One region of the Dactylosporangium sp. NPDC000244 genome, then DNA from elsewhere that is predicted to be linked to it. Evidence: riboswitches for the same ligand, from Rfam matches in the RefSeq annotation. Region 1 holds a riboswitch; the other holds the start of a gene.
The links. A riboswitch is a leader RNA that binds a small molecule or an ion and turns the genes downstream of it on or off. The one in region 1 is predicted to bind ZMP and ZTP.
Positions count from the first base shown of each region.

Region 2: linked by a shared signal. The riboswitch ahead of ABT369_RS45260 (bifunctional 5,10-methylenetetrahydrofolate dehydrogenase/5,10-methenyltetrahydrofolate cyclohydrolase) and the one ahead of glyA (serine hydroxymethyltransferase) in region 1 are both predicted to bind ZMP and ZTP.

Region 1 is NZ_JBEPEH010000052.1:28,444-42,843, forward strand. Features, by position in the region: gene ABT369_RS49710 (acetolactate synthase large subunit) at 1-212, opposite strand, end outside; gene ilvD (dihydroxy-acid dehydratase) at 426-2,279, shown strand; ZMP/ZTP riboswitch at 2,298-2,384, shown strand; gene glyA (serine hydroxymethyltransferase) at 2,401-3,639, shown strand; gene ABT369_RS49725 (hypothetical protein) at 3,693-7,862, opposite strand; gene ABT369_RS49730 (PH domain-containing protein) at 8,084-8,530, shown strand; gene ABT369_RS49735 (2-hydroxyacid dehydrogenase) at 8,524-9,441, opposite strand; gene ABT369_RS49740 (PQQ-dependent sugar dehydrogenase) at 9,570-10,757, shown strand; gene ABT369_RS49745 (metallophosphoesterase family protein) at 10,754-12,448, shown strand; gene gatB (Asp-tRNA(Asn)/Glu-tRNA(Gln) amidotransferase subunit GatB) at 13,090-14,400, opposite strand, start outside.
Region 2 is NZ_JBEPEH010000043.1:11,464-25,863, reverse strand. Features, by position in the region: gene rnpA (ribonuclease P protein component) at 1-127, shown strand, start outside; partial or broken gene yidD (membrane protein insertion efficiency factor YidD) at 124-395, shown strand; gene yidC (membrane protein insertase YidC) at 407-1,465, shown strand; gene ABT369_RS45265 (Jag family protein) at 1,578-2,192, shown strand; ZMP/ZTP riboswitch at 2,423-2,505, shown strand; gene ABT369_RS45260 (bifunctional 5,10-methylenetetrahydrofolate dehydrogenase/5,10-methenyltetrahydrofolate cyclohydrolase) at 2,747-3,574, shown strand; gene rsmG (16S rRNA (guanine(527)-N(7))-methyltransferase RsmG) at 5,039-5,806, shown strand; gene ABT369_RS45250 (ParA family protein) at 6,319-7,704, shown strand; gene ABT369_RS45245 (ParB/RepB/Spo0J family partition protein) at 7,701-8,735, shown strand; gene ABT369_RS45240 (hypothetical protein) at 9,218-9,976, shown strand; gene ABT369_RS45235 (GNAT family N-acetyltransferase) at 10,192-10,872, shown strand; gene ABT369_RS45230 (N-acetylmuramoyl-L-alanine amidase) at 11,306-12,484, opposite strand; gene trxA (thioredoxin) at 12,727-13,062, opposite strand; gene trxB (thioredoxin-disulfide reductase) at 13,093-14,019, opposite strand; gene ABT369_RS45215 (RsmA family anti-sigma factor) at 14,112-14,400, opposite strand, start outside.

The DNA of each region.
Region 1 (14,400 bases):
TTCTCGGAGTCGAACAGCGGGTCGTACGCCGGGAGGATCGCGCCGCCCGGAATGCCGAACACGACGTCGGCGCCGAGGGCCTCGAGCGAGCGGACGAGTACCTGCGCCCCGGTGAGCAGCTCCGGCTGGGCCTTCTTGTCGGCGGCCGGCGCGGTGGCGGGCGGTGCGGGGTGCCCCCGGTGGGCGAGCACTTCTGGCGTGGGTCTCGTCATCGCTTTCGCACTTTCGCTCGAAGGTGTCTAGGCAAGGCTCCGGACATGAAAAAACCCCACGTGCTCGGCACGGGGGGCTAGCGCGCTGACGGCAGGCGTCGGCGCGCTAGATGATAAGTACTCGGAGCGACCTCGACGACATGAGCCCACTCTGGCGCATCTCATGGCCTGAGTCAACCTATCCCAGGATGCGGAACGTGTCAGACTCCAAGTATGCCCGAGCTGCGGTCCAAGACTTCCACTTCTGGTCGCAACATGGCCGGCGCGCGCGCCCTCTGGCGCGCCACTGGCATGACCGACTCCGACTTCGGCAAGCCGATTGTCGCCATCGCCAACAGTTTCACGCAGTTCGTGCCGGGCCACGTCCACCTCCGCAACCTCGGCATGATCGTCGCCGACGCGGTTGCCGAGGCCGGTGGGGTCGCCAAGGAGTTCAACACCATCGCCGTCGACGACGGCATCGCCATGGGCCACGGCGGGATGCTCTACTCGCTGCCCAGCCGCGAGCTCATCGCCGACGCCGTCGAGTACATGGTGCAGGCCCACTGCGCCGACGCCCTCGTGTGCATCTCCAACTGCGACAAGATCACGCCCGGCATGCTGCTCGCCGCCCTCCGCCTCAACATCCCGACCGTCTTCGTCTCCGGCGGCCCCATGGAAGCCGGCAAGACCATCTCGATCGAGGGCATCGTCCACGAGAAGGACGCCAAGCTCGATCTCATCGACGCGATGATCGCCTCCGCCAACGAGTCCGTCACGGACGAGCAGCTCGGCCAGATCGAGCGCTCCGCCTGCCCGACGTGCGGCTCCTGCTCGGGCATGTTCACCGCCAACTCCATGAACTGCCTGACCGAGGCGATCGGGCTGGCCCTGCCGGGCAACGGCTCGACGCTGGCCACGCACGCGGCGCGCAAGGCGCTCTTCGAGCGGGCCGGTTCGCTGATCGTCGACCTCGCCAAGCGCTACTACTTCTCCGATGACGCCTCGGTGCTGCCGCGGGCGATCGCCTCCCGGCCCGCCTTCGAGAACGCGGTGGCGCTGGACGTCGCGATGGGCGGGTCCACCAACACCGTGCTGCACCTGCTGGCCGCCGCACGGGAGGCCGAGCTCGACTTCTCCGTGGCCGACATGGACGGGATCTCGCGTCGCGTGCCCTGCCTGGCCAAGGTGGCACCGAACACGCAGAAGTACCACATGGAGGACGTGCACCGCGCCGGCGGCATCCCCGCCATCCTCGGCGAGCTGTCGCGCGGCGGGCTGATCGACGAGTCCGTCTGGTCGGTGCACTCCCCGACGTTCCGCGAGTGGGTCGACGAGTGGGACATTCGCGGCGGCAAGGCCTCGGAGCAGGCGCTCGAGCTGTTCCACGCCGCGCCCGGGGGCGTGCGGACCACCGAGCCGTTCTCCACGGAGAACCGGTGGAACTCGCTCGACACCGACGGCGAGAACGGGTGCATCCGCAGCGTCGAGCACGCCTACACCAAGGACGGCGGCCTGGCGATCCTCTTCGGCAACCTCGCGCCCGAGGGCTGCGTCGTCAAGACGGCCGGCGTGCCCGAGGAGAACCTGACGTTCTCCGGCCGCGCGAAGGTCTTCGAGTCGCAGGAGGCCGCCGTCGACGGCATCCTCGCCAAGGAGGTCGTGGAGGGCGACGTCGTCGTCATCCGCTACGAGGGCCCGAAGGGCGGCCCCGGGATGCAGGAGATGCTGTACCCGACCAGCTTCCTCAAGGGCCGCGGGCTCGGCCGAGCCTGCGCGCTGATCACCGACGGGCGCTTCTCCGGCGGCACGTCGGGCCTGTCGATCGGGCACATCAGCCCGGAGGCGGCCGGCGGCGGGCTCATCGCGCTCGTCGAGGACGGCGACCGCATCGACATCGACATCCCGGCCCGCTCCATCCAGCTCGTCGTCGGCGACGAGGAGCTGGCCGCGCGCAAGATCGCGCAGGACAAGCGGGAGCGGCCCTACACCCCGCTCGACCGCGAGCGGCCGGTGTCGGCGGCGCTGCGGGCGTACGCGTCGATGGCGACGTCGGCGAGTGACGGCGCTTACCGCCGGGTTCCGTAAAGTTCCACTAGGATGTGCGTCAGTCATCGCGACTGGCGCACATCAAGGTGGAACCGACCACCGGGGAGCTTCCGATCGCGGGCACCGCGCGCCTGGGTGTCCCGACGTATCAGGAGGCTGCATGTCTTCTTTGCGCTTGGTGGACCCCGAGCTGGCCGCGCTCGTCGAGGGCGAGGAGCAGCGTCAGCACGACACGCTGCGGATGATCGCCTCGGAGAACTACGTCTCCCGGGCCGTCCTCGAGGCGACCGGCTCCGTGCTGACCAACAAGTACTCCGAGGGTTACCCCGGGAAGCGGTACTACGAGGGCCAGCGCTTCGTCGACCCCATCGAGGAGCTCGCGATCGCGCGGGCCAGGCACGTGTTCGGCGTCGAGCACGCGAACGTCCAGCCGTACTCGGGCTCGCCCGCGAACCTCGCCGTCTACCTGGCCCTGGCCAAGCCCGGCGACACCGTCATGGGCATGGCGCTGCCGATGGGCGGGCACCTCACGCACGGCTGGCCAGTGTCGGCGACGGGCAAGTGGTTCCGGCCGGTGCAGTACTCGGTCCGCCGCGAGACCGGCCGCGTGGACCTCGACGAGGTGCGTGACCTGGCCCTGCGGGAGCGCCCGAGGCTCATCTTCTGCGGCGGTACGGCCATTCCGCGCACGATCGACTTCCCGCGCTTCGCCGAGATCGCCCGCGAGGTGGGCGCGGTGCTCGTCGCGGACATCGCGCACATCGCCGGCCTCGTGGCGGGCGGGGCGCACCCGTCCCCGGTCGGGCACGCCGAGATCATCTCGACCACGACGCACAAGACGCTGCGGGGCCCGCGGGGCGCCATGCTCATGTGCACCGCGGAGCACGCGTCCGCCATCGACAAGGCCGTGTTCCCAGGCCTGCAGGGCGGCCCGCACAACCACACCACCGCCGGGATCGCGGTCGCCCTGGGCGAGGCTTCACAGGATTCCTTCAAGGTGTACGCCCAGCAGGTGGTCGCCAACGCCCGCGCCCTGGCCTCGGCCCTGCTCGAGCACGGCTTCGACCTCGTGTCGGGCGGCACCGACAACCACCTGCTCCTGCTCGACCTCACCGGCAAGGGCATCGGCGGGAAGCCGGCCGCGAAGGCCCTCGACCGCGCGGGGATCGAGACGAACTACAACACGGTGCCGTACGACACCCGCAAGCCCTTCGACCCGTCGGGTCTGCGCCTGGGTACTCCCGCGCTGACCACCCGCGGCCTCACGGAGTCCGCGATGCCCCAGGTGGCCTCGTGGATCTCCCGCGCCGTGGACGCCGCCCTGAAGTCGGACGACGACGCGCTCGACGTGATCGCCGGTGAGGTTCGGGAGCTGCTCTCGTCCTACCCGCTGCGCTGACGCCCGAGGGGGCGCTCCGCTTTCGCGGCGCGCCCCCTCGTTCGGCTCTTCGATCACTTCCGGCGCAGGAACCTGCGAGTCTTCTCCTTCGGCTCCTCGTCGAGGTTGAGCTCGAGCGGGGCGAGGTCCTCGAACGCGGAGAGCTGCTGCTGCTCGCGCTTGCGCTGCTCCGGGATGCGCTCGCCGCCGCCCCAGCCCTCGTTGCCGGGCTCTTCGCTCCTGGGCGCGGCGCGCTCCCAGCCCTCGTTGCGCGGCTCCTCGTTCCTGGGCGCCGCGGGTTCCCAGCGCTCGCCCGGCTCGGAGGCCCAGGCGCCGGCGGTCTCCTCCGGGCTGTTGCGCTCTTTCTTGTCCTTGTCCTTGTTGCGCCCCCAGCGGGACTTCTTGGCCTTCTCGGGACTGCCGTCACCGCCGTCGGCGACGGGCGGCGGCACGGGCGCCTGCGCGGGCCCGTCCCACCAGGCCTCTTCACCGGCACGCCCCGCGGGCGCGTGGTTGTCGACCGGCGGCGGCGCGGGCCGCTGCGGCCGGGACTCCCACGCATCGGTGGTACGCCCGTTCCGGCCCGGCCACGCCTGAGTGGCCGGCTCGTCGCGGCTCGGAGCCTGCGCCTCCCACGGCTGGGTGCTCGCCCCTTGCTGGGCGCTCGCTCCTCCCCCGGCCGCGAAGTCGGGCTGGCCCTGGGCTTCCCGGCCCGAGGGGTGGGAAGCCCACGGCTGGCTGTTCCATCCACCGCCGGCCGGGGCGGCGGGCTGGGCCTGCGTGTTCGGGTTCTCGGACCTGGGGTCCCACGCGTCGGCGGCACGGCCGTTCCCAGCTGCGGCCTGGCCCTCCCACGCGTCGGCGGCCCGCCCACTGCCGGCCTGGGCCTCCCACGCGTCGGTGGTACGCCCGTTCCCGGCCGGGGCCGCGTTCGGCTGCCCCATGCCCGGCATCGGGCCCGCATCCGCACCCGGCACGCTGGGCCAGCTCGCGGTCCGCTGCTCCCGCGCGTCGACGTTCTCAACCTCGCCCGGCTGCTGCCGATCCCGCCGCCGAATCGACCGCGACGCGGCATCGGACGACTCCCAGGACCGCCGCAGCTCGAGCGGCTTGGCCACGAGCTCGGGCGAATCGCCCTCGAACAGGCTCCCGGTGAAGGGCGCCCGCTCAGGCCGCCGCCGCGCCTCTCCGGCCGCCGGCTGCTGCTCCCGGCCCGGCTCCGAGTTACGCCAGTCCCCACCGCCCGCCTGAGGCGACGTCCGCCAGTCAACGGACGGCCCGGCCTCCGCCCCGGGCTGCCACTCGACGGACGGCCGGTTCTCCGCTGCGGGCTGCCACTCAACCGAAGGTCGCCCGGACGCGCCGTTCTCCGCCGCCGGCTGCCACTCGACGGACGGCCGCGCACTCGGCCGCACCTCATCGGCACCACGCCCGGCCGCGGGCGCCTCGGCGGACCGCCACTCCACGGACGGCCGCTGCGACGGACCCGCCTCGGACGCGGACCGCCACTCCACGGAGGGCCGCTCGGACGCGGGCTGCCGCTCGCCCGCGGACCGCTCGGACGCGGGCTGCCAGTCGACGGTCGGCCGCTCGGACGCGGGCCGCTCCGCCCCGGACTGCCACTCCGCCGCGGGCCGCTCCGGCGCCGCCAGCCAGTCAACCGACGGCCGCTCGGGCGCGGGCGCGTCCGGCGCGGACCGCCACTCGACCGACGGCCGCTCGGGCGCGGGGGAATCGGGCGTCCGCCAGTCCACCTGAAGGCGCTCGGCTCCCCGCGACTCGGCCGGCGGCGGCGGCCATTCCACGACCGGCCGCTCGTCCGCCCGCCGCGCGTCCTGGGAGTCGCCCGCCCATGGCTCCCGACCCGGCGTACGCCAGTCAGCAACCGGCTCCGGCGCCCGCGTCTCCGCGATCGGCTCGGGTGCCCGGCGCTCCCGCCACGGCTCCTGCACCGGCTCGGGAGCGCGGTTCTCCCGCCACGAATCGGCCACCGGCTCCGGCGTGCGGGTATCGCGCCAGGAAGGCTCGACCACCGGCTCGGGGGCGCGCGAGTCACGCCACGAGTCCGCCACGGGCTCCGGAGCGCGGGAATCACGCCACGAGTCCGCGTTCGGCTCGGGAGCGCGCGAGTCACGCCATGAGTCCGCCACGGGCTCGGGAGCGCGGGTCTCGCGCCACGAGTCCGCGTTCGGCTCGGGGGTGCGGGGGTCGCCGCTCGCGTCGGTGGGGCGCGTCTCGCGCCGCGCGTCCGGGCGGGCCGGCTGGGTGTCGGTGGAGGGGTCGGGCCAGCTGCCCGCCTCGTACGCCGTGGGGAAGTCGTCCTCCGCCTCGCTCGACCAGCGGAAGCGCTCGCCCGGCGCCGGTGTCTCGCCGCCCATCGGGGACCAGGCCCGCCGTGCGGAGGCGCGGGCGTCCGGGTCGGAGGTGTCCTCCGCGGCCCAGGCCGCGATCCGGCTGGCCGAGTCGTTGTCCCAGTTTCCGACGAGTTCGCGGGTCGAGCGGGCCTCCCATGAGCTCTCGGGGTCGTCGTCCCCCTGGGCGGAGGCACCCCCGCGGCCGGAGGCGCCGTCGCGCCCGCGCGAGGAAGCGTCGTCGTCCCCGCGCGAGGAGGCACCCCCGCGGCCGGAGGCGTCGTAGCCGCGGCCGGAGGCGTCGTAGCCGCGGTCGAATCGGGACGTGCCGCCGAGGTCCGCGTCGCGACCCGAGCCGCGGCCGCCGGCACGCGCGGGGGCGGCAAAGTCGGCGTCGCGGCCGAGGTCGCGGTCGTAGCCCGACGCCGCGCCGAAGTCCGAGTCGCGGCCAAGGTCGCGGTCGGCGCGCACGGGGGCACCGTACTCGGCGTCGCGGTCGCGGCGGGACGGGGCTCCGAAATCCGCGTCATGGTCGTGATCGCGGTCGAAGCGGGACGCTGGGCCGAAGTTTGAATCGGCTTGGGAGCGCAACGCGGCCTCCGGGGTAGCGGGGTCAGGTCCGTTGCCATCTGTGGGCGGTTCGGGGGCTGGCTCGGAGCCCGCGATTGTGGCATCCGCATGCTCGCCGCGGGCGGCGGCGCTCTTGGCCAGGCGACTCAGGCGCGCGCGCATGACGCCGTTGCCCGGGCGCCAGGCGGTGGTCGGGGCGGTGGGTTCTCCGGTGCCGCCCAGCACCGTCGGCATGCCCGCCGCGGCGGACGTGCCCGACGGCGAGGACGCCGCGGCGGCGAACGCCGCGTCCGTGGGCGACGCCGTGTCCGAGCGCTCGGCGGACGACGCGCTCGCCTCGCGGGCGAACGTGCGCGGGAGCGACAGGGGCTCCGGCAGCTCGTTGCCCGCCGCGAGGACGAGGAGGCGCTCCATGACGTGCAGGTCGACGCGGTACGGCTCGGCCGCCAGCCAGCGCCCGGCCGCGTCCGCCATCTCGTGGGCGTGCACGAGGTGCAGGTGCTCGCCGGGTGCGACGGAGATCACCAGGTCCTCGGAGACGTCGCCGCGGGAGGGGGCGACCACGAGGTACCCCCGGACGGAACCCCCGACCTTGGCCAGCTGCTCGCGCCAGGTGTGCACCTCCGCGGCGAGGCCGTCGACGTCCTCCGAGCCGGGCACGAACAGGCGGCCGCCGCGCAGCACCTGGCCCGCGGCGTCCATCGTGAAATCGCCGTGCGGCCAGACCGTCGGCAGGAACAGCGCGACGCGGCGGCCGGCGGAGACGAGATGCGTGCAGCCGCCCTCGCCCAGGGCGAAGAAGCGGGAGCTCGGGATGACCTCGAGCTCCTTCAGGCGCGGGAGCGTGTCGTCGGGCTTGCCCCACCAGCGGCGCCCGCTCACGGCCTCGTCGATGGAGGACCGGGACACCCGCCGCGCGTCGAGGAGCAGGGCGGAAAGAAAAGAGCCCGCCAACGGTACGACATAAGCGAGATTGATCCCGATGAAGCCCAGAACACCGGGTAGGTCGAACCAGCTGTCCGGCAGGCGACCGCGCGTGGCCACGCCCCAGGCGACGGCGCCCGCGGCGATGGTCAGGATCGCGAAGAGCGGGAAGCCCCTCAGCGTGAGCACCACCACACCGGCGAGCGCCAGGATCGCCGCGGCACCCCACAGGATGCTCAGCTCCTTGATCCCCCAGCCGGCCACGGCCAGCGCGACCAGGACCGATGCGCCCAGCAGCCCGGCGGCCACGGCTCCGGTCGGGCGCACGGTGACGCGCTTGCTGCGCTTGATGCCCTCGGCCCACGGGGCGGGCGTGTCTCGACGGAACGTGGCGGTCACGATCTGCCCTCCCCCCACGGGCAGCCTCCCGCAAAGCCGGACATATTACCGCGGATCGCCCGACGAGCCCTCCGGCCCGTCGCGATCTCGTCTAACACGGCACCGAGCGTAACCCCGGCCGCCGGTGGCGGCGAAGGGCGGCCGTTCTCATCCCCCACGGCGCTCAGTATGCCCGGCCGGGCGCCCGGAGGCAGTTCCTCGAAAGGTGGGAGGATGGCTGTGTGAGCAACCAGGTCAAGGTCAAGTTCCGGCGCAGCGCAGCCCTCGCCGTGGCGGCGGGCATCACCGTGATCGGCGCCATTCCACTGCTCGCCGAGAGTGTCTGGTTCCTGCTGGTGCTCCTGATTCCCCTCGCCGTCGCCATCTGGGCCTGGCGCGCGGGCACCGACGTCGACGAGCGCGGGTTCACGGTGCGCGCCCTGCTCGGCCGCCGCACGGTCCCGTGGAACGCCGTGGACGGCCTCGTCATCGACGGCGGGCGGGTGCAGGCGCGCCTGGCCAACGGCCACCTGGTGCTGCTGGACGCCGTGCGCGCCGCGGACGTACCGCGCCTGATCAAGGCCGGCGGACAGCCGCTCGGGGCCGACCGCCCCGCCGGCGAGGACGACTCGGACGCGTCCGACGACGGCGAGAGCGCTCCGCAGCCGGCCGGCCAGCGCGCTCAGTAGCCGTCGGTCACCACGTTGTCCAGGGGCTCGTCCGCGAGGAAGCGGCGCAGCTGGGACGCGGCGAGGGTGTAGCCGCGGCGCCACAGGCCCGGCACCGAGCCGGCGACGTGAGGCGTGATGAAGACGTTAGGAAGGCGCCACAGCTCGTGGTCGGGCGGTAGCGGCTCGGGGTCGGTGACGTCCGTGGCGAAGGCGATGCGGCCGGTTCGCGCGGTCGCGGTCACGGCCTCGGTGTCGACCACCGGGCCGCGGGCGGCGTTGACGAGCAGGGCGCCGTCGCGCATGTGCGACAGGAACCCGGCCGAGACGAGGCCGCGGGTCTCGGGAGTGAGCGGTACCAGCAGCACGACCACATCGGCGTCGGGCAGCAGCCACGGCAGCTCCTCGACGCCGTGCACGCCCTCGCGCGGGCGCCGCGCGACGCGGGTCACCTCGACGTCGAACGGGGCCAGGCGCGCCTCGGTCGCGCGGCCGATCGAGCCGGAGCCGACGATGAGCACGCGCTTGCCGGCCAGTTCGTCCGTGCGGCGGTACGCCCACTCCCCCCGCTCCTGCGCCCGCGCGAACGACGGGAACTCGCGCACGCAGGCCAGGACGGCCCCGACGACCCATTCGGCCGTCGAGGAGTCGTGCACGCCCCGGGCATCGCAGAGGGCCACACCGTCCGGGACCCGGCCCGCCCACGCGTCCGCGCCCGCGCTCAACAGCTGAATGACCCGCAGCTTCGGCATCTCGCGGGTGAGCGCGGTGACCTCGGGCTTGGCCAGGAACGGGGGCACCCAGAAGGCCACGTCGTCCGGGTCCGACGGCAGCTCTCCCGGCGCCGGCATGACCTCGACGACCGCCTCCTGCCGCGCGTTCGCGGCGCGGAGGAGCTCCGAGCCGCACTCGTGGGCGACCCAGATCTTCACCATGCGGTCGATGATGCAGGTCCCCGCGGCCCGGGCAAAACGACGCGCGCGTGATAAGAGCAAGACGCGCGGGGTGGGAACGACGGCGGAAAACGTCGCTCCCGAGCGGCAACGCTACGCTTGGCCGGGTGAACGCCCGGACGCACCGTTCTGCCCGCCGGCCCGCTGGTCGGAGCCTCGCCGTGCTCTGCGCGGCCGCGGCGGCCCTTGCCCTCGCGGGCTGCTCGTTCGGGCCACCGCCGCCGGACGAGCTGGGGTCGCCGCCGAAGCTGTCGCCGTACCCGTCGCCGTCGAGCTCCGGCAGCAGCGACGAGGGCGGGGCCGAGGTCTCGGTCACCGTGCTGGCCAAGGGGCTCGCGGTGCCGTGGGGCATCGCGTTCCTGCCGGACGGCTCCGGGCTGGTCACCGAGCGTGACAGCAAGCGGCTGCTCAAGGTCGGCACGGCGACCACGTCCGACGGCATGCTCGTGGCGGAGCTGCAGAAGATCGACGCCGCGGTGCCGGGCGGCGAGGGCGGACTGCTCGGAATCGCGGTTTCGCCGCAGTACGACACGGATAACACGGTGTTTGTGTACTACACCACCCAGGACGACAACCGCGTCGCCAAGCTGACCCTCGGGCAGGCGCCGGTGCCGATCCTGACCGGCATCCCCAAGGCGGGCATCCACAACGGCGGCCAGCTGCGCTTCGGGCCGGACGGATTCCTCTACGTGGCCACCGGCGACGGGAACAAGCCCGAGAGCGCCCAGGACCTCAACAGCCTCGGCGGCAAGATCCTGCGCATCCAGCCGGACGGGAAGCCGGCGCCCGGTAACCCGTTCGGAACCGCCGTGTACAGCTACGGACATCGCAACGTGCAAGGGTTCGCGTGGGACAAGAACCAGCGCATGTACGCGATGGAGTACGGGGCCAGCGATGCCGACGAGCTCAACGTGATCGAGGCGGGCAAGAACTACGGGTGGCCGACGGTCGAGGGCCGCGGCACCGACCCGAAGTTCACCAACCCGATCATGACATGGAAGACCGCCGACGCCTCGTGCTCGGGGCTGGCCTACCTGAGCGGCTACCTGGTGACCTCGTGCCTGAAAGGCCAGCGGATGTACGTCATGCAGGTCACCGAGGCCGGCACGCTCCTGGGCGCGCCGGTGCCGCTGCTGCAGGACAAGTACGGTCGCCTCCGCGCGGCCGCGGTCGCGCCCGACGGCAGCCTGTGGATCTCCACGTCCAACAAGGACGGCCGCGGCACGCCGAAGCCGGATGACGACATGCTCCTGCGCCTGGTGATCAGCGACGTCGGCGAGGCCGGCAAGAGTTGAGCTCCCCGTTCAGCCGTCGCGCCGCGCTGGCCGCCCAACGGGCCCGGCGCCGCGCGACCATCATGGCCGCCGGTCGCCGGAGGCACCCGGCCGGGCCCGGGAGCGGCCGCGCCCGGGCGCCGAGGCACAAACGCCTGCGGCGGATCGGCCACGGGCTGCTCGTGGGCGCCGTCGCGGTCATCGGGATGATCATCGGCGTCGAGCTCGGCGGGACCACGACGCAGGACATCGGGCCCTTCCGCGCGCAGCTCTCGCTTGTCCCGTCCTGGCACGGCGACACCTCGGTGGAGATCCCGCCGCTGGGCTCGCTGGAGCTGAACAGCCACGACGGCCCCGTGCACCTGCGCATCCGGCTGGAGTCGCTGGACGAGGCGCGCACCCGCGCGTTCGCGGCGAAGACCGGCAATCTCGAGCAGATCAGCCACGACGCGGTGGACCAGCTCAGCCTCGGCGTGCGGCGGCTGGCGCTGCAGACGGCGGGCAGCGGCCTGCTCGGCGCGATGATCCTGGTCGCGCTGGTGTTCCGGGCGCGCCGCGCGACGGCGGCCGGGGGCCTCGTGGTGATCGGGGTGCTGGCCTCGACCGGGGCCGCGACGCTGCTCACGTTCAATCCCGCGGCGATCCAGGAGCCGACGTACCGCGGCCTGCTCGTCAACGCCCCGGCCATCATCGGCGACGCGAAGCGGATCACCGACCGGTACGAGGAGTACCGCTCGCAGCTGCAGAAGCTGGTGCTCAACGTCAGCAAGCTCTACGGCACGATCTCGGCGCTGCCGGTGTACGAGCCGGACAAGAGCACCACCAAGGTCCTGCACATCTCCGACATGCACCTCAACCCGGCGGCCTGGGGCGTCGTGCGCTCGGTCGCGGACCAGTTCGACATCGACATCATCGTCGACACGGGCGACATCAACGACTGGGGCAGCGAGCCCGAGGCGTCCTACGTCAACGTCATCGGCGATCTGAAGGTCCCGTACCTCTACATCCGCGGCAACCACGACTCGGCCGTCACCGCCGCCGCGGTCGCACGCCAGCCCAACGCCACGGTGCTCGACGACACGATCGTCAGCGTGAAGGGCCTCACCTTCGCCGGCATCGGCGATCCGCGGTTCACGCCGGACAAGTCGACGGACGAGTCGAACGACGAGCAGCACAAACAGGTCGTGACCTCGGGCGACATCCTGGCGGAGAAGATCCGTTCCAGCACCAAGCCGGTCGACGTCGCGATGGTGCACGACCCGGTGGCGGCCCAGGAGCTCGCCGGGCTGTGCCCGCTGGTGCTGGCCGGACACAAGCACGAGCGCTCGATCGCGCGCCTCAACCCGAACCCGGGCGCGGCCGCGCAGGTGGCGGTGCCGGCTCCCGAGACGTCGCCCTCGGCCTCGGCGTCCGCGGCCGTGCGGGCACTGCAGGAGCGCACCCTGCTCATGGTGGAGGGCTCGACGGGCGGGGCGGGGCTGCGCGGGCTGGAGAGCTCGAAGCCCTTGCCACTCGCGCTTTCCATCCTGTACTTCGACAAAGACCGTCACCTCTCCGCCTACGACGACATCCAGGTCGGGGGCACCGGGTTGACCGAGGTGGCGCTGCAGCGGCACATCGTGCAGCCGGACACGAAGGCGGCTCCGACGCCGGCACCCTCGGCATCGGCGTCGTCCTCGTCGCCGGCTCCGTCGCCGAGTCCTACGCCGTAGGGATCGTTTGGACGCGAAAAGTCGGGCGCTCCGCGCCGCGACTTTTCGGATTTTTCGCCTGTCGGGTTGTAAATACGGTTTGGGGGGGATTCGGCGGCCGGCTCATGGCGCTCGGGGGCGTTGACGGGGTGCGCGAGGCGGAACCGGCGGTTCGACTGGGCGAGTCGGAGCCGAGCGCGCGGGAGCGGTCTGCACGGGAGGGTGAGGTGCGCGAGTCGGAGACGGGCGCGCGGGAGCGGCTTTGCGAGGCGACGGGGTGCGACAGCCGATGGCGGAGAGCTTCGGCCCGGCAGCCCGCGCTCGGGAGCGGCTTGTACGAGAGGGCGACGTGCGCGAGTCGGAGCCGGGAGCGACTTCACGAGATGCCGAGGTGGGAGAGCCGGAAGCGGGCGCGGAAGCGAGCCGGACAACGGTCCAGGGACGAGAGGCGCGCCCGGGAGCGGCTTGAGCGAGAGCGCGAGGCGCTGGGAGGCTCCGGGCGGCTGGGAGGCGCGGCAGGAGTGACGGCGGCTTTTTGTTCTTGGCGCCGCGGACCTGGCTGGGCGGTCCCTTCCGGCCGAAGGCCCTCCGGGACCGCCCATTGTCTGGCGGGAGCAACGGTCCGCAAGTGACGCGGACCCGAGCAAGGATGAAACGAGACGTCAGGACAGCCGGGCGATGATCAGCTCGCGCACGGTCTTCGCGTCCGCCTTGCCGCCCGTGGCCTTCATGACCGCGCCGACCAGGGCGCCCGCGGCCGCCACCTTGCCCTCGCGGACCTTCGTGGCGACGTCCGGGTTGGCGGCGATCGCCTCGTCGACGGCCTTGGTCAGGGCGCCCTCGTCCGAGACGACCTCCAGGCCGCGCGCGGTCACGACCTCGGAGGGCGTGCCCTCGCCGGCGATGACGCCCTCGAGGACGACGCGGGCGAGCTTGTCGTTGATCTTGCTGCTGTCGACCAGGGACTGCAGCTCGGCCACCGCGGCGGGGGTCACGCCCAGGGCGTCGAGCTCGGTCTCGGTCTCGTTGGCGCGGCGGGCGAGCTCGCCGAGCCACCACTTGCGCGCGGACGCGGCCGACGCGCCCGACTCCACCGTCGCGGCGATGAGCTCGACGGCGCCGGCGTTGATCACCGACTGCATGTCGAGGTCGCTGAAGCCCCACTCGGACTGCAGGCGCTCGCGGCGCACGCGCGGGAGCTCGGGCAGGGCCGCGCGCAGCTCCTCGATCCACTCGGCGGACGGGGCGAGCGGGACGAGGTCGGGCTCCGGGAAGTACCGGTAGTCCGTCGCCGTCTCCTTGCTGCGGCCCGAGGTCGTGTCGCCGGTCTCCTCGTGGAAGTGGCGCGTCTCCTGGGTGATCGTGCCGCCGTCGGTGAGCACGCCCGCCTGGCGAATGATCTCGGAGCGCACGGCGCGCTCGACGCTGCGCAGGGAGTTGACGTTCTTCGTCTCCGTGCGGGTGCCCCACTCCGCGCCCGGGCGGTTGAGCGAGGTGTTCACGTCGCAGCGCATCGAGCCCTGCTCCATGCGCACGTCGGACACGCCGAGGGTGCGGACGACGTCGCGCAGCTCGGCGACGTACGCCTTGGCGATCTCCGGCGCGCGGGCGCCCGTGCCCGGGACCGGCTTGGTCACGATCTCGACCAGCGGGATGCCGGCGCGGTTGTAGTCCACGAGGGACTCCGTCGCGCCGTGGATGCGCCCGGTCGCGCCGCCGACGTGCAGCGTCTTGCCCGTGTCCTCCTCGAGGTGCACGCGCTCGATGCCGATGCGCACCATCTCGCCGTCCACCTCGACGTCGAGGTAGCCCTCGACGCACAGCGGCTCGTCGTACTGGCTGATCTGGAAGTTCTTCGGCATGTCGGGGTAGAAGTAGTTCTTGCGCGCGAAGCGGCCCCACGGCGCGATCGAGCAGTTCAGCGCGAGACCGATGCGGATCGTGGCCTCGATCGCGGCGCGGTTGGCGACCGG
Region 2 (14,400 bases), on a different contig from region 1:
GGGCTCCGTGATCGTGGTGCGGGCGCTGCCCGAGGCGGCGACCCGGTCCTTCGACCTTCTGCAGCAAGACCTGGACTCGGCGCTGGAAGCCGCGCGCCGACCGAAGATCCGAGGTGTCCGTCGATGAACGTCGGAGCCCGGATCGTGGCAGCTCCCATCGTCGCGTACCGTCGTTGGATAAGCCCGGCGTTGCCGGCGCGTTGTCGGTTCTACCCGTCGTGCAGCGCTTATGCCCTGGAGGCGGTCGGCACGCACGGCGCGGTGAAGGGAATCGGCCTCGCGATCTGGCGGCTGCTGCGCTGCCACCCATTCCACCCCGGTGGGTTCGACCCGGTGCCACCGCGCCGGGGACACTCGCCCGAGCCCGAGTCGACGTGACTGGAGCGGTGTCGTGATTAGCAAGCTGATGGCCGGGATCTACTGGCTGATCTCAAAGGTGATGCTGTTCTGGCACACCGTCTGGGATTCGATCCTGCCGGACCACCGGGTTCTGAGCACCAACTGGCAATGGGTCCTGGCGATCGTCTTCCTGGTGATCACCGTCCGGGTCGTGCTGTTCCCGATCTTCGTCAAGCAGATCAAGTCGCAGCGCGCGATGCAGGCGATCCAGCCGAAGATGAAGGAGCTGCAGGAGAAGCACAAGGGCGACCGGGAGACCCTCCAGAAGGAGGTCATGAAGCTCTACCAGGAGGAGAAGGTCAACCCGCTCATGGGCTGCCTTCCGATGTTCCTGCAGATCCCGGTCTTCATCGGCCTCCTGCACGTGCTGCGCCACCTCCGGCCGGGCATGTCCGACCACAGCATGGAGCTCTACGGCTGGACCAAGTCGGAGTTCCTCAGCGCCGTCGACGCCCGCCTCTTCGATGCCCCGATCGTCGCCAAGTTCAGCAGCAGCACGGCCGAGCTGCTGAAGATCGATGCGAGCTCGACCACGGTGAAGATCGTCGCCGCCATCCTGGTCGCGCTGATGATCACCACGACCTACCTGACGCAGCGTCAGATGATCAAGAAGACGGGCTGGAACACCGACCCGCAGCAGCGCATGATCCAGAAGTTCATGCTCTACGGAATCCCGTTCTTCACCCTGACGTCCGGCTGGTACTTCCCGATCGGTGTCATCATCTACTGGGTCACGAACAACGCCATCACGCTGGCCCAGCAGTACTGGGTGCTGCACAAGTACCCGCCGCCGGCGAGCGCGTCGACCAGCAACACGCCGTTCAAGGGCGGCGCCAAGAAGGCCGCCGACGTCAAGCAGCCGAGCGGGTTCGGCGCGCTGTTCGCCAAGGCCCGCGAGGACGCCGCGGTGCAGCAGCGGACCAACGGCAAGGGCGCGGCGAAGGCGACCGGCGCCAAGGCCAACGGCACGGCCCCCGAGGCCGCCGGGCCGTCCCGGGCTCCGAAGCCCGGCGCCAAGCCGATCAACCCGAAGAAGGGTGGCGCCGCGAAGCGGCAGTCGGGTTGATGCGACCCCGCTGGGCCACCCCTCAACGAGCCCAGCGCGGGGCGCTCCCTGCAAGCAACCCACCCCTCACCGACGACCTGTGACGGCGCCTCGGCGCCCCAAACAAGCGGAGATGAGTTTCGTGACCGACACCACCAGTGATCTCGGCGCCGAGGACTTGGACGAGCAGACGGCTGCCGCGTCCACCGAGTCCGAGACCGAAGGCGACGAGGAGTCCTCGGCCTCGGCCAACGGCTCGGGCCGCTCGAGCGCGGACCTGTTCCGCGAGAGCGAGATCGCGGCCGACTACGTCGAGGGCCTGCTCGACATCCTCGACTACGACGGCGACATCGACGAGCTCGTCGTGAGCGGCCGGCCGGTCGTCGAGGTCGTCGAGGGCGGGGACGGCTCGGGCAAGCGGCTGCAGGCTCTTGTGGGCCAGCGGGGCGCGACCCTCGAGGCGCTGCAGGAGCTGAGCCGGTTGGCCGTGTTCCGGCAGACGGGTTCGCCGAGCCGGCTGCTGCTCGACGTGGGCGGGTACCGGGCGCTGCGGCGCAAGGAGCTCGGGGCGATCGCGAAGAACGCGGCCGAGAAGGTGAAGGAGTACGGCGAGGCTGTGCGGCTGGAGCCGATGAGCGCGTTCGAGCGTAAGTGCGTGCACGACGTCATCAACGCCCTGCCCGGGGTGGAGAGCGAGTCGGAGGGCGTGGAGCCGTCCCGCCGGATCGTGGTTCGCCCGACCGCTTGATTTTTCTGCTCTTCCTGAACCGCCCCGGCATTCGTCCGGGGCGGTTCTGTTTTTTGCCCTCGGCCTTTTGCTCTCGGCCTTTCGCCGGCCCGGTTGCCCTCGGCCTCTTGCCCTCGGTTTCGCTCACGGCTGCCTTGTCCTTATCGCCAGCCCGGTCCGGCCTTGCGTTGGCCGCTTCCGCTCTGGCCCGCGGTCCCGCTTGGACGCTCCCCCGTCGCCACGGGCATACTGGTTGTTGACGCGACTGGCGGCATCGAGGATGGGCAACCATCGGGAAGCCTCGTCGTGGGAGTCGACCGCCTGGGCTCTCACGTGTGACGAGGAGTCGTATGCCCAACTCACCAGCTTCCGCTTCCCACCTCGCCGACTCCACTCCGTCGGCCGGTTCCGCCCCGTCGACTTCCACCCCCTCGGCCGGTTCCACTTCCGCGCCTGGTTCGACTTCCGCGCTTGGTTCGACTTCCGCGCCTGGTTCCGCTGCCGGTTCCGGTCCCTCGGCGGCGCCTGGTTCCGCGCCCGTGTCCGGCTCCGCTCGCCTGCTGCCGGGTGCTCCGGTGGCGGAGAGCATCCTCGCGGACGTCGCCACGCGGGTGGCGGCCCTCCGCGCTCGAGGCATCACCCCGTCCCTGGCCACGATTCTGGTGGGCGACGACGACGCCAGCGCCGGGTACATCCGGATCAAGCAACGCCAGGCCGCCGAGCTCGGCTTCGACTCCCCGCACCGCCACCTCCCGGCGGACGCGACGCAGGCCGACCTCCACGCCGCGATCGACGAGTTCAACGCCGCCCCAGACGTGCACGCGCTCCTGATCCAGTACCCGACGCCGAAGCACCTCGACTACGACGCCGCCCTCATGCGAGTCGACCCGGACAAGGACGTCGACGGGATGCACCCGCTGAATCTGGGTCGCTTGGCGGCCGGCATCCCGGGCCCGCTCCCCTGCACCCCCGCCGGCATCGAGGCACTGCTGGCCCACTACGAGATCCCCGTCAGCGGCCGCGAGGTCGTGATCCTCGGCCGCGGCGCGACACTGGGCCGCCCCTTGGCGATGCTGCTGGCCCAGAAGCGGCCCACGGCGAATGCCGCCGTGACCGTCGTGCACACCGGGGTGCCGGACTGGCCCCGGTACACGCTGCGCGCCGACATCCTCATCGCCGCCGCCGGCGTCCCGGGCATCATCCAGCCGGAGCACGTGAAGCCAGGCGCGATCGTGATCGGCGGCGGCGTACGGTACTCCGGCCGCCGCCTCCTCCCCGACGTAGACGAGTCCTGCGAAACGGTGGCGGGCGCCATCACCCCGCGCGTGGGCGGCGTAGGCCCGACGACAGTGGCCATGCTCTTCCGCAACGCCATCGAGGCCGCCGAGCGCCGTTTCACGTGAAACGGGTCCGGAGGGGCGGGGTGCGTTTGCCGCTCCTCCGGCTCTGCTCGGTCTCGATAAGCATCGTCTCCGCGTGCCGTTTCCGCGTGCCGTTTCCGCGTGCCGTTTCCGCGTGCCGTTTCCGCGTGCCGTTCGGTGTTGTCGAGAAGAATCGAGGGCCTGGGCGTCGACGGCGCGTGAGATACCCAGTCCGTGTTTGGTGGCTCCTGGGGTCGGACTCGCCCGGTGGCTTCGATCGGCGAGGGGAAATTCGTGGCTGCGGCTTGTCGCCCGCCTACGAGGGCCCTGCGTCTGCTCGTGAGTCCGTGGTCGTTCGGCCCGTCCGCCGAGCTCGGCCGCCGATATTCAATGCGGCCCTGCGGCGGGGTGGGCGGCGGCGACGCGCACGGGTCGTTCCGCAGACGAGGGGATGTAGGAGTCGATCGACTGCCAAGCGGCTCGAGCGACAGCCGAGGAGAGTTGGCCGCCGGCCCGGTGAGGATTAAGGGGCCTGAGGTCTTGCCGGGCGGTCTTCGGCATCAGTCGCGAACTGGTGACTTCTCCGCTCGTCCGAACTCGCCAGCACGGTGCCAAGGGGGGAGGACATTGGCTCCGCGGACGAGTCCCCCGCCCAGCCAACTGACGCCTCGCGTGGCCGATTTGCTTACCCCCGCGCTAGTCCAGCCGGCCCGGTGCGTTCGTTCCCCACCGCCGTCCCGAGGCCCGCCCGCTCCAGCTGCCGCTCACGTATTGCCCCGCTCCGAGTCGGCCGGCCGCACCCGCGCCGCGCCCGCCCCGTCGCACCCGAAGCGCGCCGGCCCGTCGCACCCGAGGCGCGCCCGCCCGTCGCGCTCGGATTGCGTCCATCGGTCGCAGCGGGTCGCGCGCTCGCCAGTCGCCCCGTGCCGAGCTTCCTGGTCGCACCTTCCCGTCCGGCGGTGCCGTCGGCGCGTCGAGGGCTCTCAGTCTGCGACACCGCGCTGGACCACAACCGACTGCCGACTCGACACGGACACGCCTCCCGCAAGGCCCGGAGCAATCACGCGCTTCCGGTCGCATCCCGCATCCCAGCTCGTGCCCCAATGGCGCTCGTGCGCCAGCAGCGATGGCCACGTCGCTCGGAATGCACGCCCACGCGGCTCGGGTGCCCGGCCCACCCCTCCACGCCGGCCAAAGCGCCCAATCGGCTCCGCCGCCGCGCTTGCCTCCCCGTCGTTTAGCCGCCTCGCGTCGCGACCGCACCACTCGCGCCGTCAAGCACTCCGCACCGACCGCCAGCACTCACCGGGCAACCCGCCCCGAGCCGAGCCCGAGTCGTATCCCCCGCCCCTCCGGTAGCGCCAGCCCTGTCAGCCCCACCGGCCCCGCGGCCACCACCCACCCAAGGACCACCGCGCCCCACCGACCACGTTTCACGTGAAACACGCCCGCCCGGGTGCTCCCCGCGTCCGGGGCTCGCGAGCCGAACATGGTTTGCTTGACCTCATGGACGGTGCAGTGCCCAGCGAGATTCTCCCCGTGGCCGAGAAGGTCTTCGGCGATCGGCTCCCCGCCGCGACCCGCTTCGCGGAGTTGCTCGTTACCGATGGAGTTGTGCGTGGGCTCATTGGGCCTCGCGAAGCGCCCCGCATCTGGGAGCGGCACCTCCTGAACTGTGCCGTGGTCGCGGACCTCATTCCGTCGGGTGCCTCCGTCGTCGACGTCGGGTCAGGAGCCGGTCTCCCCGGTATGGTGCTGGCAGTGGCTCGTCCCGACCTGTCCGTCACCCTGGTCGAGCCGCTCGCACGACGTACCGCATTCCTTTCCGAAGCGGTGACGGCCCTCGGCCTCGAGCGGACCACCGTGGTCCGCGCCCGGGCCGAGGAGTGCGTCGGCAAGCTCGCGCTCGCCGACGTCGTCACCGCCCGAGCCGTCGCTCCGCTCGACCGGCTCGCCGGCTGGTGTCTCCCCCTCACCGCCATCGGCGGCCATCTGCTCGCGATGAAGGGCGCCTCCGCGGCGGCCGAGGTCGCCGAGCACGCGGAGGTCCTGACGAAGCTCGGTGCGGGTACGGCCTCGGTGCGCACGTGCGGGGACGCCGTCCTCGCCGAGCCCACCACCGTGGTCGACATCGTGCGGGAGCGAGAAGGCGTGCGCGTCCGCAAGGCCGGGGCCGCGCGCGAGCGGGAAGCCGCGCGGGCCCGAGACGCGGGAGACGCGCGGCAGCGGGAAGGCGCGCGCCCCCGGAAGTCCGGTGGGCGTCGCGGCCGATAACCGGGGGCGTGTTCCGCGACCCCCGGGCAACGGGGGAACGGGGACCACGCATGGCGGACGGCAGGGCGGTCGGCATCGGATGGCCGATGTCGCCGATACAGCGACTCGGCGGCCTGCTCCGGCGAGTTGACGGATTTCTGGTCTTTTGGCGGCCGAGTTGGGGTGAGAAGGCCAACGACGCGCCGGTGAGTCATGGCTCCGCCCGGCGAAGCGCCGTAGGCTGGCCCAGCGCCACTCTTCTGTCCGACGGAACGGCACCCGATGGGGCCGGCCTGGACGGAACGGATCCGGACGGCGAGCGCCCCGCGGGGGCGGACGACTCCGGAGCCGGTACCGCCGGGACGACCCCCAGGGCGGCGGACTCCGGCCCACGGGCGGCCCCCGGCGAACCCTCCACCGATGCGACCGACGGACTCGACACCGTCGACCACGCGGCGGATGTTCCCGAGGACCACGGGTCGGCGGACGAGGCGGCCGAGGGTGCACACCTTTCCGAGCGGGACGGGACTGACATGGTGCGCGACAGCGATGATGGTCCGGGCTACGGCGATGCAGACGGTCATGTTTCACGTGAAACGGGGATAGAGGGCTGGGGCGTACGCCCGAGTGGCCGGCCGGTGCCACAGCCCCGAGCAGAGCACGGCGACTCCTCGCGCCCGGTCGAGCCGGTGCGATTCGAGGCCCCCGGGGCACCCTCCGCGACTCCGGGGCCGGTCTCGCCGAACGTGCCTCATGCGGTACCGCCGCGAAATCCCGTGTCCGCTCCACCGCACGGCTCGCCGACGCGCTCGGATGCGGAGTCGACACGCGGGGGCACGGTGGATTTTCAGGTAGCGGGCCCGAACGAGCGCGGCGCAACCGGTACCCTTTACGGCCGGGGAGTATCGCCAACAGTCGACGCTTCTCAGGCCGAGGTGCGGCCCGAACGACGGAACCCACCATCCCCCCGGCCTCACCCGTCCGTCGTCACCGCGGATACCGAGGGCGCCATGACTGACGCGTATGTTTCACGTGAAACCGAAGACCCCCCGCTGGCACAGGAGGCAAAACGCGCCGTGGAGATTCTCAACCCGAGCGGGGAGATCACCATGCCCCGCCCACCACGGCGCCGCACGATGTGTGTGGCCAACCAGAAGGGCGGCGTCGGGAAGACGACCACCGCGGTGAACATCGCCGTAGCCCTCGCGCTCCACGGCAACCGCGTGCTGGTGATCGACCTCGACCCCCAGGGCAACGCCTCGACCGGACTCAACGTGCCCCACCACTCGGGCGTGCCGGACGTGTACGACTGCCTCATCGACGGCGCCCCTCTGGACGCGGTGACCCAGCAGGTCGAGGGCATCCCGAACCTCTGGGCGGTACCGGCGACGATCGACCTCGCCGGGGCGGAGATCGAGCTCGTCTCGGTCGTCGCCCGCGAGTCGCGACTCAAGCGCGCCATCGAGGCCGGCGGCGACAACTACGACTACATCTTCATCGACTGCCCGCCCTCCCTCGGCCTCCTCACGGTCAACGCGCTCGTCGCGGCCGAGGAGGTCCTGATCCCGATCCAGTGCGAGTACTACGCGCTGGAGGGCGTGCAGGCGCTCACGAACAACATCGAGCTCGTCCGGTCGCACCTCAACCCGAACCTCGACATCACGACCGTGCTCCTGACGATGTACGACCGGCGCACGCGCCTGGCCGACCTCGTCGAGCAGGACGTGCGGAACCACTTCGGCGAGAAGTGCCTGAATGCGGTGATCCCCCGCAACGTGCGGGTATCGGAGGCGCCGAGCTACAGCCAGTCGGTCATGACGTACGACCCCGGCTCGCGGGGTGCGGTCAGCTATTTCGAGGCGGCGCAGGAAATCGCGCTGCGCGGTGCGCAGGGCGCACAGGTGGGAGGGGTCGCATGAAGTCCAACCGACGTGGGGGTCTCGGGCGAGGGCTCGGCGCTCTCATCCCAACCGCCGCCGCGCCGGCCGAGGGTGCGACCGGCACGGCGACCGCGCTCGCCACTCCCCCGAACGTCACGAACGGCGCCCCGGCGGAGACCCCGGCGGCTCCGGCTCCGGCCCCGGCGGCCGACGCGCTCGCTCCGGTGCCGGGCGCCCGGTTCGCCGAGATCCCGGTCGGCGCCATCACGCCGAACCCGAAGCAGCCGCGGCAGGTGTTCGACGACGAGGCGATCGAGGAGCTGAAGACCTCGATCCAGGAGGTCGGCTTCCTCCAGCCCATCGTCGTGCGTGAGCTGCGGGAGGCCGAGGGTGAGAAGCAGTATGAACTCGTCATGGGCGAGCGTCGCTGGCGGGCCGCCCAGGCGCTGGGCAAGGAGGCCATCCCGGCGATCGTCCGCGAGACGCGCGACGACGCGATGCTGCGGGACGCGCTCCTGGAGAACATCCACCGGGCAAACCTGAACCCGCTCGAAGAGGCGGCCGCGTACCAGCAGCTGCTCGAGGAGTTCGGCGCGACGCACGAGGAGCTCGCCAAGCGCATCGGCCGGAGCCGCCCGCAGATCTCGAACACGATCCGGCTCCTGAACCTGCCGGCCCCGGTCCAGCGCCGCGTCGCGGCGGGCGTCCTCTCCGCCGGGCACGCGCGGGCGTTGCTCGGCCTGGAGGACTCGGGCGAGCAGGAGTCGCTGGCGACGCGGATCGTCGCGGAGGGCCTGTCGGTGCGCGCCACCGAGGAGCTCGTCCAGCTGGCCGTGGCGGAGGGCGCGCCGAAGAAGTCGGCCCCGGCCCAGCGCCGCGCCAAGCCGCACGCGCCGGCGCTGTCCGATCTGGCCGACCGCCTCTCGGACCGCTTCGACACGCGGGTGAAGGTCGACATCGGCCGTCGCAAGGGGCGCATCACGATCGAGTTCGCGACGGTCGACGACCTGGAGCGGATCGTGGGCATCATCGGCGTGCCGGAGGAGCAGTCGGCGACACAGGAGCAGTAGCGCCTCAGCGCAGAGCGAGGGCCGATCCCGTACCAATCGGGATCGGCCCTCGTGCTTTTCCAGAGATCCATGACTCGGGTCCGCGTCACGATCTGACCGTTGCTCCCGCCAGACAATGGGCGGTCCCGAGGGCCTTCGGCCGGAGGGGCCCGCCCAGCCAGGTCCGCGGTGCCAAGAGCAAGAACCGACCCCAACGGGGGCCGAAAAGTGCCATTCCGAAGCTCCGGAGGCCGAAAAGTCGGCGGGGAGAAATCTTGAGAGAACGGCTCTGAGCGAATCTTGTCCACAGGGGTTATCCACAGGCTCACCCGTTTCACGTGAAACCGAGCGCTGAATGCGTTGCAGCCCTGTGGATGAACATGGCCACACGTAGGACGACCTCGATCGCGTCATCCACAGCACAATCCACCGAGCCTGTGGATAACTCGCCCACTGTCCACAGGGTACGGACACCGGGCTCCCGGTCGGCTAGGGTCGGCTTCGTGCCCGAGTCGCCGCAGCAACCGCGAGAGCTCCCCGCCTTCACCTACTGGCCCACCTTCCCGTTCGAGGGCGACATTCGCGTCAAGCGCCTCCTCGATCCGGTGCCGATCGAGCCCCCGCGCCACGGCGACAACCCCGCCGAGTGCCGGGCCTGCGCGGCGCCGGACGACGCGTACATCTGGGTGAGCGACCGCTGGCGCGTCCGCGCGCTCGATCGCCCGACGGGCCTGCCGGCCGTGCTGATCCTCGAGTCCCGGTCGCACCTCGACCTGGGCGACCTGCCGAACATGCTCGCGGCCGAGCTCGGCGTGATGACCGTCCGCCTGGAGCGCGCGATCCGCTCGCTGGACGACGTGGCCCGGGTTCACGTGAACCGCTGGGGCGACGGCGCGGCGCACCTGCACGTGTGGTTCCTCGCCCGGCCCTATGGACGGCTCCAGCTCCAGGGCACCTTCCTCGCGCTGTGGGACGACATCCTGCCCCCGATTCCGGAGGATCGCTGGCGCGAGAACCTGGCGATGGTCGCCGCCTGGCTGGCCGAGTTCGGCGGGCGCCCGCTGGCCGAGCCGCCGCGCATCAACTGGACCGCCCCGACGAGCCTGGCCGAGCGCGAGGCCCAGACCCAGCCCGACGACGCCCTGGAGCCGGCGGCCGCCGCGGCCGAGAACGACGACGTCGTAGTCCCGGAGCCGGCCGCGGGCAACGGCGACGCACCGGACGACCCGGCCTCGCAACAGCCCTCGACCCCGACCCGCTGACCCGACGTCGGGAGCGAAAGCGCCTGCGGCACGGGCGGCAGCACCCGCGACACGGGCGCGCGGCCACGTACGGTAGCCGTCCGGCCATCGCGATCCACCCGAACGGTCGCCGGGGGGAGCGGGGATAAGGAACTGTCCGCGGATGGGTCCCACGGCGTGTCACGAGTGCGTACGATCAGGGACGAGCTAATCCCGGGTGCGGTGGAGATGGGCCAATGTCGCGACGTCTCGTCAGTCTGACGCTGGACACCCTCGAGGATCTTCCTCGATCGTGCCGTGACTGCGTGTTCTGGGAACTCGATCCCGTCTCCGCCGATCGGGCGTGTGCCAACGGCGACCCGGGCCTCGAGAAGGAGGCCTGGGTCTCGCAGACGCTGCTCGAGTGGGGCTCGTGCGGCAAGCTCGTGTACGTCGACGGAATGCCGGCCGGATTCGTGATGTTCGCGCCGCCCGCGTACGTGCCGCGAAGCATGGCCTTCCCGACGTCCCCGGTCTCACCCGACGCCGTGCTGCTCATGACCGCGCACGTCGTGCAGCCGTTCGCCGACGGCGGGCTCGGCCGCATGCTCGTCCAGGGCGTCGCGCGCGACCTGACCAAGCGCGGCGTGAAGGCGATCGAGGCGTTCGGCGACGCGAAGTTCGGCGAGGTCGACGAGGCGGGGCGCAACGAGCGCGGCTGCCTGGCGCCGGCGGACTTCTTCCTGTCGATCGGCTTCAAGACCGTACGACCGCATCCGCGCTATCCCCGTCTGCGTCTCGAGCTGCGAACCGCCCTGTCGTGGAAGTCGGACGTCGAGTACGCCTTGGAGAAGCTGCTCGGCTCGATGAGCCCGGAGTCGCTGCTCCGCCCGGTGCTTCCCGTTCGCCCGGCGACTCGAGAGATGACCTCCGGCTGAGCCGATCGAGTCCGTAAAGGCTCCCAAATACGGGCAAATCCCCGCGCCGCTTGCTGCCCGACCAACGGCCACGCAAGCCGGCGCTCCGCAGCGCCGATCGGAGGCGTCGGTCGGGTTGGCTGGCCGGGTTTCTCCGTTCCAGCAGAGCGACGTCAGGCCCGCGCCCGCGGCGCAGATCGCGGCGCCGACCGAGCGCCGCAGTGCCGACTGAGCACAGCGGCCCCGAGCAGCGCAGTAGAAAACGACCGAGCGCAGCGGCACCGACCAGAGCAGTAGCAACGACCGACCGCAGCGGCACCGGCGCCGGGTCCGCGAGGCGACCGAGGTCGAGCTGCGTTCGGAGTGAAGCTGCGATCGGCGTGCGTGGAGCCGCGTTCGGCAAACGCCGACGGCCCGGAAGCCGCACAGCCCCGGGCCAGATGTCGGATGAGCGCTACGCGGTCGGAGCGGTCGAGCCCGTCAAGGCCCGAAGCAGACTCACGTCGATCGAGCCGGTCGGGACGTCCGCCTCGACGGGGAGGTACATCCGCTGGACCGCGGCCATGATGGCCTCCACGACACGGTCGCGGAAGGCGGGGTCGATCAGCTGCCGCCGGTCCCCCGGCGACGTCAGGTAGCCCACGTCGACCCGGACGGCGGGCATCTTGGTGAGCCGGAGCAGCTCCCAGGTCTTCGGGTGGGTGTGGCAGTCGCGCAGCCCGGTGCGGACCACGATCTCGCGCTGCACGAGGCCGGCCAGCCGCTCTCCCACGACGGAGGTGGGGCCGGAGACGGAGCCGTAGTGGTAGGTGGCGACGCCGTCGGCGACGGGCGTGCCGTGGCCGTCGAGGTGGATCGAGATGAGGAGGTCGGCGCCGAGCTCGTTCGCGAGCTGCACCCGGTCACGGTCGCTCAGAGCGTTCGTGGGCTGCGGACCCCTGGTGAGGTTCACCCGCATCCCCGCGGCCGCCAGACGGCCCTCCAGGCGGGCCGCAAGGTCATACACGAGGTCCGCCTCCACCCACCGCAGCGGCCCGTCCGGCACCACGTGCCCCGTGTCGGGGCCGCCGTGGCCGGGGTCGATCACGATGCGCTTGCCGAGCAGCGTCGGGCCGGAGGCGCGGAAGGCCTCGGCCTCGCGCAGGAGCTGGGGTCGGCCGCCGATGACCTTGCGGCCGAGCCGGCGCAGGGCGCCGATCGTGGCCGGGCCGCACTCGCCGTCGGGGCGCAGGCCCACCTCGCGCTGGAACTGGGCCACGGCGTGCGCGGTGCGGCTGCCGTAGATGCTGTCGGCGCGGCCGGGGTTGTACCCCATCTCGAGCAGCCGCTCCTGGAGCTGGCGGACGTCGTCGCCGACGTAGGGGTCACCGACGGTGTGGAACAGGGCGCGCTGGCCGAGCCGCCAGCGGGCCGCGTCCAGGGCGCGCCAGGTCTCGTCGCCCACCTCACCGTCGACGGTGAGGCCCCGGCTCTGCTGGAAGGCGCGCACGGCCCGCTCGACGTCGGCGTCGTACTCTGGATCGCCCCACGACGGATCCGACGGCAGGAGATCCTCCAGCAGCTCCAGCACGACCAGAATGCCGCGGATCTCGGCAACCGCCGCTCCCCGCGCCCCGCGCCGGATAGCCCGCATGTGGTCCTCCTGAAGTGCCTGTGCCCCGCGTCGGAATCGTACGTGCCCGCCTGAGCGCGCCGTTATGGGGCGATTCACCCATGCCGAGCCGCGTCCGCGAGGCAGCGTACTCCCACCACCTCGCTGGCGCGCCCTACCGAGCACCGCACCACGGAGAAAAAGCGCCGCGGCGATCGCAGCGTTACACCGGAACCGAAATGCCCCGTCTCCGCGACGGCGGAGACGGGGCACGGAGGCTGGGATCAGGCCGGGTCGAGCGCCGACTCGATCAGCCGGACCAGCGCGCTCTTCGGGTTGGCGCCCACGACCGAGCGGAACGGCTCGCCGTCCTTGAACACGGTCAGGGTGGGCACCGAGAGGACCTGGTAGGCCCGCGCGGTCTCCGGGTTGCTGTCGATGTCGACCTTCACGATCTTGACCTTGTCGGCGAGCTCACCGGCGGCGATCTCGTTCAGCATGGTTTCGATCTTGCGGCACGGCTGGCACCATTCCGCCCAGAAGTCCACCAGAACCGGAATATCCGATTTGAGGACGTCGACCTCGAAGGTCTTGTCGCTGACGGGCTGGATGGCTCCCATGCGCTCTCCTTCTCTCCAAGCTCTCTTGCTCTACAGGGCCGCGATGAACCGCTCGGCGTCAAGGGCCGCGGCGCAGCCGGTGCCCGAGGCGGTGATGGCCTGCCGGTAGGTGTGGTCGACGACGTCGCCGGCGGCGAACACGCCCTCGATGTTGGTGCGGGTGCTCGGCGCGGCGACCTTCACGTAGCCCTCGTCGTCGAGCTCGACCTGGCCGCGGAACAGCTCGCTGCGCGGGTCGTGACCGATCGCGACGAACACGCCGGCCACCGGCAGGTCCTGCTCGTCGCCGCTCTCGGTGTTCTTGACGCGCACGGCGCCGACGCGGCCGCCGGCGTCGACGACCTCCGTCACGACGCTGTTCCAGAGGACCTCGATCTTCTCGTTGGCCAGGGCGCGCTCGGCCATGATCTTGCTGGCGCGGAACGAGTCGCGGCGGTGGATGATCGTGACCTTGGTGGCGAAGCGGGTGAGGAAGGTCGCCTCCTCCATCGCCGAGTCGCCGCCGCCCACGACGACGATGTTCTCGTTGCGGAAGAAGAAGCCGTCACAGGTGGCACAGGACGACACGCCTCGGCCGAGCAGCTCCTGCTCGCCCGGCACGCCCAGCGGGCGCCAGGCGGAGCCGGTGGCCAGGATGACGGCCTTGCCGCGGTATTCCGTCTCGCCGATCCACACGCTCTTCACCGGGCCGTCGAGCGCGACCCGGGTCGCGTCGTCGGTGATGAACTCGGCCCCGAAGCGCTCGGCCTGCTTGCGCATGTTGTCCATGAGCTCGGGCCCGTTGATGCCGTCCGGGAAGCCGGGGAAGTTCTCCACCTCAGTGGTGGTCACCAGCGCGCCACCGGAAGTAACGCCCTCGATCACCAGCGGCTTGAGATTGGCCCGGGCCGCATAGACGGCAGCCGTGTACCCGGCGGGACCGGACCCCACGATGATCAGGTTGCGGACCTCGTCCACGGTCGACTCCTCGAATTCAGCCTGTGCCAGCAAAACGTCATCCTACGAACCGGCCATTCCCGGTGGACGGTGACTCGTGTGCCACATCACCACTACGGGGCGGTGGTCCGGTACCGTTCGTCGGCGATCGCCCCGCCGAGGCCGCAGTTCGGCCCGACGACGATCACGAGACGCTTGCCTACCGCGGTCCGCGAACCGTCGACGACCACGACCAGCGCCGGCTGTCCCTCGAACGCGGCGTAGTCGACCAGCGCCACCTGACCACCGTATTCCCTCGTGATGGCGGTGAGGCACGCGGCCCGCGCGGCCGGCTCGGCGAGGCGCGCGAGTGGGCTCGGCACGGCCGCCGGGGCCTTGGCGCTGTTGTCGAACGCGCTCGGG